Regions from separate parts of the Sorangium sp. So ce145 genome, predicted to be linked through region 3. Evidence: predicted binding sites of a transcription regulator. Region 3 holds the regulator's gene; each other region holds the start of a gene.
What was found. Region 3 encodes HrcA, which represses chaperone genes, less so after heat shock. Its sites were predicted from a motif close to GNTAGCACTCNCCNNNGGNGAGTGCTANC; they were not measured.

Region 1 (3,533 bases), 3.8 Mb from region 3:
CTCCGGCCGCCGTCCGGCTCCAGGCCATCGGGCCCCCGCTCGAGGAGCACCCACACGTGAACGCTCCGGTGCCAGTCGCCGTCGCGGTGAACGAGCCTGCGCGCCTTGCGCACGCCGAGCGGCCGGCCTCCGTCATCGAGGAGGTCAAAAAGCTCCTCTTCGTCCTGCGCCGCCATGCGCCACAGGGTAGCGCAACGTGAACGGAGCAGGACGTCTTCGCTGTGCTGCGTGCTCGCGCACGTCGGATGACGCTGCGCTTCGCGTCGTGCTCGACGCACGACATCAGACGGAAGCAGCAGGAAACGAGGCGAGGAGGGTGAAGTGGCGATCCCAGCGGGAATCGAACCCGCGTTACCGGCGTGAGAGGCCGATGTCCTAACCGCTAGACGATGGGACCTTGTTCTGTGGAGAAGACCGACAGCAGAGCTGAGCGGCCTGGCTGGGGGACAAGGATTCGAACCTTGATAGCAAGAGCCAGAATCTTGCGTCCTGCCGTTAGACGATCCCCCAAGGGGTCAGCGCCGTGTTCATCAGCGCCACGGGCCGCGGAATCTACTTGGGCTGCCTGGATTGTCAAGCGATCAAAATCGGACCCGCCGAAGAAAAATGCCCGCCGCCAAAAATCGCCCCTATTTCGCGTGTTTCGAGCGCTTCGCGGGTGGAGCGAGGCCTCCCCCCTGCTCAACCCCTCGTCGCTCAACCCGCTCCGCCCTCGTTGCATGCCGTCCGTTGACGTCGCTCGTCGCCCGTCGCGCTGCCATCGGTCGCGCTCTCGCCACGATCCGTCCAGGCTGTCTTCCCGCTTGTCGGAGGGGGGCTCGTCCCTGAGGAGGCTCCACGATGTCGCGACCGCGCCTCGCCGTCGCTTCTCCAGACATCTCGGCTTCGCCGTTCGGGACTCTCGGTCCCGGAAAAGTCGCGGCTCCCTGCTGCGTGCCCTTGACGCGCCGGGTGACTGATTTACTTTCGGCCGCGGTTTAGCCACCGGCCTAGGAGAGTGCCAAGACACTGCGATGTCGGGCACTTAGCTCTTGTCGCGCGGGCGGAACGCCCCAGCGGGGGGGCGAACGGGACCTCCGGCGAGCCGATGGTCAGTCAACAAGCCGAGGACGAGGGAGCCAGCATGAAAATCAGGCCGCTGCAGGATCGGATTGTCGTCAAGCGCGTCGAGAGCGAGACGAAGACCAAGGGGGGCATCATCATCCCCGACGCCGCGAAGGAGAAGCCGATCGAGGGGCGCGTCGTCGCGGTGGGCAACGGCAAGGTCCTGAAGGACGGCAAGGTTCGCCCGCTCGATGTGAAGGTCGGGGACAAGGTGCTGTTCGGCAAGTACAGCGGCACCGAGGTGAAGCTCGACGGCGAGGAGCACGTGCTCATCCGCGAGGACGACGTGCTCGCCGTGACCGAGTCCGCCTCCTGAACCAGGTCCGAGGCAACCGAACGCAAGCGTTAGTACACGCGGCCGCGCGGCCGCGAGGGGATTGAGAGATGGCTGCGAAGCAGATCGTTTTTAGCCGCGGCGCCCGCGCCGCGATCCTCAAGGGCGTGAACACGCTCGCCGATGCGGTCAAGGTGACCCTCGGGCCGAAGGGGCGGAACGTCGTCATCGAGAAGAGCTGGGGCTCCCCGGTCGTGACGAAGGACGGCGTCACGGTCGCCAAGGAGGTCGAGCTCGCCGGCAAGCTCGAGAACATGGGCGCCCAGATGGTGCGCGAGGTCGCCTCGAAGACCAGCGACAAGGCCGGCGACGGCACGACGACGGCGACGGTGCTGGCGCAGGCGATCTTCGGCGAGGGCCTCAAGCTCGTCGAGGCCGGCCACAACCCGATGGATCTGAAGCGCGGCATCGACGCGGCGGTCGCGAAGGTCATCGAGGCCGTGCAGAAGGCCGCCAAGCCGACCAAGGACAAGGACCAGATCGCCCAGGTCGCCACGGTCAGCGCCAACGGCGACAAGGAGATCGGCCAGATCCTCGCCGACGCCATGGAGAAGGTCGGCAAGGAGGGCGTGATCACGGTCGAGGAGAACAAGCGCATGACGACGGAGCTCGAGACCGTCGACGGCATGCAGTTCGACCGCGGCTACCTCTCGCCCTACTTCGTGACCGACCCCGAGAAGATGACCGCGGTGCTCACGAACCCGCTCATCCTCGTGCACGAGAAGAAGATCTCGGCCATGGCCGACCTCCTGCCGCTGCTCGAGCAGGTGGTGAAGCAGGGGCGCGAGCTGCTCATCCTCTCCGAGGACGTCGAGGGGGAGGCGCTCGCCACGCTCGTCGTGAACAAGCTGCGCGGCACGATCAAGGTCGCCGCCGTGAAGGCGCCCGGCTTCGGTGATCGCCGCAAGGACATGCTGAAGGACATCGCCATCCTCACGGGCGCGACGCCCTTCATGGAGGACCTCGGCCAGAAGCTCGAGAGCGCCACGGTGCGCGACCTCGGGACGGCCAAGCGGGTCGAGATCGACAAGGACAACACGGTCATCGTCGACGGCCAGGGCGACAAGACGGCCATCAAGGGCCGCATCGAGGCGATCCGCAAGCAGATCGCGGACACGACGAGCGACTACGATCGCGAGAAGCTCCAGGAGCGGCTCGCGAAGCTCGCCGGCGGCGTCGCGGTGGTGAAGGTCGGCGCGGCGACCGAGACCGAGATGAAGGAGAAGAAGGCGCGCGTCGAGGACGCCCTGCACGCGACCCGCGCGGCCGTCGAGGAAGGCATCGTGGTCGGCGGCGGCGTGGCGCTCTTCCGGGCGGCCGCCTCGCTCGAGTCGCTCAAGTTCAACGACGAGCGCGACGTCGGCGTGCGGCTCGTGCGCCGCGCCGTGGAGGCGCCGCTCCGCCAGATCGCCCAGAACGCGGGGGTCGACGGGACGGTGGTCGCGGAGAAGGTCCGGTCGGGCGCGCCGACGTTCGGCTACAACGCCGCGACCGACTCGTACGAGGACCTGCTCGCCGGCGGCGTCATCGATCCGGCCAAGGTCGTGCGGCACGCCATCTCCAACGCGGCCAGCGTCGCCGCGCTGATGCTCACGACCGAGGCCCTCGTCGCCGAGAAGCCCAAGAAGGAGAAGGCCGCGGCCGGCGGGGCTCCCGGTGGCATGGGCGGCATGGGCGGCATGGGGGGTATGGGCGGCATGGGCGGCATGGGCGGCATGGGCGACTTCGACATGGGTTGATCGCCTGTCCGCGCCGCTCTCGGGCTGCCGCCGCCTCCGCGCGGCGCCGGCCCGCCGAGCGCGCTGCCCCGACGAAGCGGGCCGAGGGGTCCTCCAAAGCATGCTGGCTTGGGGGGCCCCTCGCGTTTTTGTGAGCGGCAGCGCTCTTGCCCGGGTTTTTGACCCGCGGTCACGTGGGGCGCTAGACTCCCGGGCAATGTCGGAGTCGTCGTTCGCCCGCTATGGCCGCGAGTACGTGCCGGGCGACGTGCTCTTTCGTGAGGGGGACTCCGGCGGCGTCATGTTCGTCATCCAGTCGGGCGCCGTGCGGATCACGAAGTCGGTCGCCGGCGAGGACAAGGTGCTCGCGGTGCTCG
Region 2 (3,533 bases), 4.6 Mb from region 3:
CAGCGTGCCGCGGAGCTTGTTCACGACGAGGGTCGCGAGCGCCTCGCCCTCGACGTCCTCGGCGATGATGAGGAGCTGCTTCTGGCTCTTGGCGATCGCCTCGAGCACCGGGAGCAGGTCCTTCATGTTGGAGATCTTCTTCTCCGAGATGAGGATGTAGCAGTCCTCGAGGTTCGCCTTCATGGCCTCGGGATCGGTCACGAAGTACGGCGAGAGATAGCCGCGGTCGAACTGCATGCCCTCGACCACGTCGAGGGTCGTGTCGGCGCTCTTGGCCTCCTCGACCGTGATCACGCCCTCCTTGCCGACCTTCTCCATGGCGTCGGCGAGGAGCTTGCCGATCGTCTCGTCGCCGTTCGCGCTGATCGTGCCGACCTGCGCGATCTCCTTCGCGTCCTTGGTCTGCTTGGCGGAGCCGCGGAGGTGCTCGACGATCGCCTCGACCGCCTTGTCGATGCCGCGCTTGATCTCCATCGGGTTGTGCCCGGCCGCGACGAGCTTGGAGCCCTCGCGGTAGATCGCCTGGGCGAGCACCGTCGCGGTGGTCGTCCCGTCGCCGGCGATGTCGCTCGTCTTCGAGGCGACCTCGCGGACCATCTGGGCGCCCATGTTCTCGAAGCGGTTCTCGAGCTCGATCTCCTTGGCGACCGTCACGCCGTCCTTGGTGACCGTCGGCGAGCCGAAGCTCTTCTCGATGACGACGTTGCGCCCCTTCGGGCCGAGGGTGACCTTGACCGCGTCGGCGAGGGCGTTGACCCCCGCGAGGATCATGCTGCGGGCGGACTCGTTGTAGATGATTTCCTTGGCTGCCATGGTGTCTCTCCTAAGTTCCTTCTGTCGCCCGCGTCACTTCTCGATCACGCCGAGGATGTCGTCCTCGCGGAGGATGAGGTGCTCCTCGCCGTCGATCTTGACCTCGGTGCCCGAGTACTTGCCGAAGAGGACGCGATCGCCCTCCTTGACGTCGAGCTTCCGCACGGTACCGTCCTCGGCGACCTTGCCGTTGCCGACGGCGACGACGGTCCCCTCGATCGGCTTCTCTTTCGCGGTGTCCGGAATGTAGAGACCTCCCTTGGTCTTCTCTTCTTCCTTCACGCGCTGAACGATCACGCGGTCCTGGAGCGGTCGAATCTTCATCTTTGCAAGTCCTCCGGGGACGAGCGCCGCGTCCCACGAACGGCGGACCCAGCCGGCACAACGGAGCGCACCGGAAGGCCCCCTACGATTGCAGTCTGGGCACTTTGCTAGCACTCACCTATGGCGAGTGCTAGCGAGCGCGCCGAAGATAGCCACCCCCTGGAGGGTGTCAAGAGTGGCCCCAGGCCGGCACTTTGCGCGTTGGCAGCCAGGCGCAGAGGTGGCTGTAAGTCCTGGAGATCGCAGGGGAAGGTGCGTGGCGCAAGGCTGGGCTCGGCGGAGCCCCTCGGCTAAAATGCGCTTATGAGGGCAAAGCTGCGGCAGCACAGTGACGCGATGCCCTCAGGGCCTCCAGCCCGAGGGAGGCCGTCAGGACGTGTCTGGTTGACCTGAGCGCGCGGTGGCCCGGGTTACGTCGGTATCCAGGGCACCCGCAAAAGTGAGGTGCCGCTGTGAGCCAAGCGATCTCTCTCTCCCCGAGCATGACCCGCTATTTCCAGGAGGTTGTGGACGAGGCGCTCCGAGTTCGGAACGTCGCTGCCACCGAGGCGGCGTCGAGTTACCTCGTCGGTCTGCTCTGTGCTTTTGCTCACCCGGACGAGCATGCCGAGTCTGCCTTCAACCAGCCCCTGACCTTTCTTCTGCGCGACGCGCTGGAAGCCTCCGGAGCCGAGCGTTTCCAGCGGCTGCGTAACCTGGGAGACAGCGTGCTCTACGTGGTCGGCTTCTTCGGCGGCCACATCGAGCTCAAGGGGGTCGATCGCGGCTACGTGGTCGGGGTCGGGTCGACCGCCTACCACCATGCGGCCGCTATGCTGCGCCTCAATGCGCGCGTCGGCCAGGGGCCCGACGTTCTTTCGGAGATGGCCGAGAAATTCGAGCGGTTCGTGAGCGTCCTGAACGATGTGGCCGACGGTACGCTCGCGTCGGGGGCTCGGGACGAGCGCTCGGTGCTCCGGCTGTACGAGCGCTGGGTTCGTACGGGATCGAGCCGCCTCGCGGATGAGCTCGGGGCACGAGGGCTCGTGCCGAGCCGTGGTACGGGCGGGCTCAACTGATGCAGGGGGCGACCTTCCCGTCCCGGATCCAGCAGCACCTGGCGCGCACCTATGCGCTCGATGACGCGCCCGCGGTCGACGATTTCATCCGGCTGACGGACGGCAGCGCACGCGAAGCGCTGCTGATCCGGCACGCCGACGGGGATATCGAGATCGCGCTGCACCTGCCCCGCCGGGCGATCACGCCGGGGCGAGAGCGGACGTTCGACGAGATCTGCCAGATCGTCGAGGGCGTGAGCCACTTCCTCTATGTGGCCGAGCGGGCCCGCAGGGAGCTGCCGGCGACCCAGCTCGAGCTCGAGCTCCAGGCCGAGGTCGACAAATACGTGCTGCTTGTTCATGGCGATCTGGCGGACGAGGTCGAGCCGCTCCGGCGCCGCCACGAGGCGGCCCCACATGGGGCGGGGCGCTTCGAGCCCGAGCGCGCCGCGCGGATCCGCGCCCATCTCTTCGAGCGGGTCACCTTCATGGATCCACCGGGCACGGAGACCGGCGATCGCTACCGGATCGCGAACGATCTGGCGGCGCGGTTCGCGGGGCGACTCGAGGCCGAGTTTGCCCGCCACGGGCGTCATGCCGAGCTGCTCGCGGCGCTGCGACGCTTCTATGCGGCGGGGCAGACGGAAAAGATCGCCCTCGCGCGCGCCGCGTGAGCGCATCCTCCCGGGCGCTCGGGGTCGCTCGGGAGCCCGGCGACGGGCGGCGACGACGAAGAGCGCTCGCCGCGGCCGCGCGCTCTCGTTCTCTCTTGACCGGTTCGCGCGCACGTACTCTCATCCGCATCCACGATGCCTTCCGCGAGCACGATGCCGCCCCGTGTCCTGGTGGCCGAAGACGAACCGGCGATGTTGAGCCTCGTTGCGCGTCACCTGAGGAACCTAGGGTTCTCCGTGATCGAGGCTTCCGAGGGCGATGCCGCCTGGGAGCTCGCGCGTGAGCACCAGCCGGATCTGGTCATCCTGGACGTGATGATGCCCGGCATGAGCGGCTGGGAGATCTGCAAGCGCCTGAAGAGCGACACGTCCGACGGACGGCCGTTCGCGAGCACCGGCGTCATCATGCTCACCGGGATCGGCGAGAACCTGAACGAGATGACCTCGCCGCTCTTCGCCGCGGACGCCTGGTTGAACAAGCCGTTCGATTTCGCGGATCTGGACGCGCGGGTGCGCGAGACGCTCGCGCGTTATGCGAAGCAGGTCCCCGATGCGAACGGCGCCAGGGCTCAGGCGGGCGCGGTTGGCGAGGAGCGTGAAGCCGCGGCGCAGCCGTCTTCCAGAGAGCGGGCGACGGGGGCGAAGAAGTCGGCGGCAAACGGTGCCACGGCGAGCCGGGCGGCTG
Region 3 (3,533 bases):
CGCGATCTTCCGCTGCGTGAGCGCCGCGCGGCATTGCTCCGCGCTCATGGCCGCGTAGCGCGCCGACGGGTGCTTCGCCCAGTCCTGGTGGTACCTGACCTTCGGCTTGCCCTGCGCGCTCGGCGCGGCGGCGAGGGGGCCGAGCGCGAGGGCGAGCGCGCAGGCAGCGGCGGCATGGCGTGCAAGCGGCATCGTTGCGGTACATCCTCGTGTGAAGCAAGTCAGGCCGACCCTCTCGGGGGGCCAAGGGACCACGTGCACCTGTCACGTGTATCGAGTGGCCGAGTGGCCGAGTGGCCGAGTGGCCGAGTGGCCGAGTGACCGAGTGGCCGAGTGGCCGGCCGCGCCGCCATCCGGTGGAGCGGGGCCCCCGTGCGCGGGGTGGCACCTGCCCGATCCTACCGCGACATTTGACCGGGCCGCGCGATCCCCTCAAAATGGGTCGCATGCGTGTCCGTGGGTCCAGCGCCCGCACGCGCAGCTTGACGTACGGGAGCGAAGGTCCGGCCCGCATGGCTTCCCGGTCCGGGCGGTCCCTGTCCAGGTAGCCACGGCGGCGCGCTTGTACGCTGCATGCAACTGACATGGGTGATCTTTCCAACCGAGCTCGAAAGATCCTTTTCGCCGCGGTCACCGAGTTCATTGCAACGGGCGACCCAGTTGGCAGCAGGACGCTCGCCCGGAAGTACGGGCTGGATCTCTCGGCTGCCTCGATCCGCAACGTGCTCGCCGACCTCGAGGAGGCCGGGTACCTCCACCAGCCGCACACCTCCGCCGGGCGGATCCCGACCGATCGCGCGCTCCGGCTGTTCATCGACGCGCTCGTCGAGCTCCGGTCGCTGTCCCCCGAGCAGCAGGCCGAGCTGAGCGCGAGGTTCACCGAGATCTACGCGGGGGCGAACGATCCGCTCCGCGAGACCGGGCGCTACCTCTCGGAGCTGTCCGGCGCCGCGGCGGTCGTCGCGGCGCCGCGGGCGGAGCTCCGCGCCCTCGCCCAGCTGCGCTTCATCCCGACCAAGCCCGGGCAGCTGCTCGCGGTGCTCGTCTTCGCCGACGGCTCGGTCGCGAACCGCTTCATCTCGGTCGACGAGGCGATCAACGAGGGCGAGCTCACCCGGATCCACAACCTGCTCACCGACGTCATCGAGGGGCGCACCCTCGGCGAGATCCGGGACCTGTTCGCCCGCCGCCTCGCGGACGAGCGCCTCCAGATCGACGCGCTGAGGCGCCGCGCCTTCGAGCTCGGCAGCAAGGCGACGGCCGACGTGACCCCGCGGAGCGAGGTCGTCATCGAGGGGCAGAACCGGCTGATCGATCTGCCTGAGTACGCCGACGTCGACCGGCTCAAGAAGCTGATGAAGGCGCTCGAGGAGCGCGAGGAGCTCGTCGATCTGCTCGACCGGACGCTCGCCGCCGGCGCGGGCGAGGTCACCGTGTTCGTCGGCAGCGAGGCGGGCGACCTTGGCGGAGGCCAGCTCAGCCTCGTCGCCGCGCCGTACATGGAGAACGGCCGCGTCGCCGGGACCGTGGGCGTGCTCGGCCCGACGCGGATGGACTACGCGAAGGTCATGCCGCTTGTCGACGCCACGGCCGCGGCGATGACCGAGGTCCGCGGCAAGGTCAAGTAGCGCCCTTCCGCTGCGGCGCGCGGAGCCGCTCGAGCACGTCGTCGAAGTCCGGGGGCGGCGGCGCCTGGAAGCGCATCGGCCGGTCGTCGGCCGGGTGGTCGAAGCCGAGCTCGGCCGCGTGGAGCATCAGCCGCGCGGCCGGGACCTTCGTCCGTCGGTAATCCCGCACGTAGACGGTCTCGCCGACGAGCGGGTGCCCGGCCTCCGCGAGGTGGATGCGGATCTGGTGCGTGCGTCCCGTCTCGAGCCGGCACGCGACGAGCGTCACGCCCCCGGCGCCGGCCCCCTCCTGCGGCCCTCGGAGCACCTCGATCGGCTCCACGTGCGTCACCGCGAGCTGCCCCTCGCGCCGCCCGTCTCGCGCCGAGCCGCGCAGCCCGTCGCCCCGATCCTCGACGAGGTAGCTGCGGTAGGTGCCGCGCGGGACGGCGCCGTGCGCGAGCGCCAGGTACTGCCGGTGCATCGCGCGGACGCGGAGCTGCTGCGCGAGGTGCTTCTTCGCGGCGAGCGTCCGCGCGAAGACCAGCAGCCCGCTCGTCCCCTTGTCGAGGCGCTGCACCACGCCGAGCGGCGCGCGCCCGCGCAGGCGGTCGCGCCTGGCCAGCACCTCGCGCACCAGCGCGTCGAGGGTCGCGGCCTGCTCCGCGGGGGCCTCGTCGCCGTACGGGATGGTGCTCACCCCGGCGGGCTTGTTCACCACGACGACGCTCGCGTCCGCGTAGACCACGAGCTCGCCCTCGAGCTTGCGCCGCCGCACCGTCTCGGGCCTCGGCGCGTGCAATCGGATCTCGATCAGCTCGCCGCCGAGCACCCGCCGACGGGCGCTCGTCGCCACCGCGCTCCCGACCAGCACCTTGCCGGTCTCGATCAACCGGCGCGCGTCGGACCACGAGACCTCGGCCAGCGCACGGACGGCCCCGTCCAGCGGGCGCCGATCCAGCTCGGCGGGAACCGTCCAGCGGCCGTCCTGCGGAGGTCGCACCTGGGCGGCCGGGTGGACGCCGCTCGTTTCGGCGGCTTTGTCTTCGTGGCTCGGCGGAGTGGCGGGTCGGAGCGGACGCATGTAGAGCTCACCGGGGCGCCTCGGCTCCGCCCACCAGCGTGGGACCGGGCTCTACCGGCGCGGAAAAACGCGCCTCCGCGGGGCCCGCGGGGGCGAAATACACCGCGAATGTTGACACATCGCGCGACGGGGGCCGAAGATATCCAGAGCCGTCATCGCTTTCTCGCCATCTGAGAGGAGACCCGTTCGTGGCCAGCACCCTTCTCGCCGTAGACGACAGCGTGACCATGCGCAAAGTGCTCGAAATCACCTTTGCGGGTCAGGATTTCCGCGTCGTGACGGCGAGCAGCGCCGACGCTGCGCTGCAGAAGCTCAAGAGCGATAAACCCGACCTGGTGATCGCCGACGTCACGCTCGAGCCGAAGAACGGCTACGAGCTGTGCAAGGCGATCAAGCAGGCCTCACCGGCGACGCCCGTCCTGATCCTGTCGTCCAAGCAGAACCCGTTCGACCCCGCGAAGGGATCGGGCGCGCAAGCGGACGATCACATGGACAAGCCGTTCGACACCCAGCAGATGATCGACAAGGTCAAGAAGCTGCTGGCGTCGCGCGGCGAAGCGAAGCCCGCCGCCGCAGCGGCCCCTGCTGCCGCGGCGCCTGCGCCCGCGCGCTCTCCTGCGGCGCAGCCCGCGGCCGCCGCGCAGCCCGCGGCCGCCGCGCAGGCGGCAGCGAGCCCGCTCCAGCGCGCGAAGACCCTCATCTACACGCCCAACGCGCCGGCCACGAGCGCAGCGCCGGCCCAGGCGTCGGTCAAGACGGCGCCGGGCGGCCCGGCGAACGTGCCGGTCACGACGACGATGGCCTTCTCGCCGACGCCGGTGTCCGGCGTGCCGAAGACCGCG

Region 1: a site for HrcA is predicted at 977-1,005, ahead of groES (co-chaperone GroES). Genes of this name have one in related genera too.
Region 2: a site for HrcA is predicted at 1,244-1,272, ahead of groES (co-chaperone GroES). Genes of this name have one in related genera too.

The regions. Positions count from the first base shown of each region.
Region 1 covers NZ_CP150315.1:3,816,059-3,819,591, forward strand. The annotation lists gene WMF34_RS14505 (NUDIX hydrolase) at 1-176, opposite strand, end outside; tRNA gene WMF34_RS14510 (tRNA-Glu) at 323-397, opposite strand; tRNA gene WMF34_RS14515 (tRNA-Gln) at 437-510, opposite strand; gene groES (co-chaperone GroES) at 1,124-1,420, shown strand; gene groL (chaperonin GroEL) at 1,489-3,177, shown strand; gene WMF34_RS14530 (Crp/Fnr family transcriptional regulator) at 3,374-3,533, shown strand, end outside.
Region 2 covers NZ_CP150315.1:8,254,398-8,257,930, reverse strand. The annotation lists gene groL (chaperonin GroEL) at 1-813, opposite strand, end outside; gene groES (co-chaperone GroES) at 847-1,137, opposite strand; gene WMF34_RS30395 (hypothetical protein) at 1,590-2,195, shown strand; gene WMF34_RS30390 (hypothetical protein) at 2,195-2,848, shown strand; gene WMF34_RS30385 (response regulator transcription factor) at 2,984-3,533, shown strand, end outside.
Region 3 covers NZ_CP150315.1:14,508-18,040, forward strand. The annotation lists gene WMF34_RS00045 (hypothetical protein) at 1-192, opposite strand, end outside; gene hrcA (heat-inducible transcriptional repressor HrcA) at 585-1,628, shown strand; gene WMF34_RS00055 (RluA family pseudouridine synthase) at 1,621-2,610, opposite strand; gene WMF34_RS00060 (response regulator transcription factor) at 2,880-3,533, shown strand, end outside.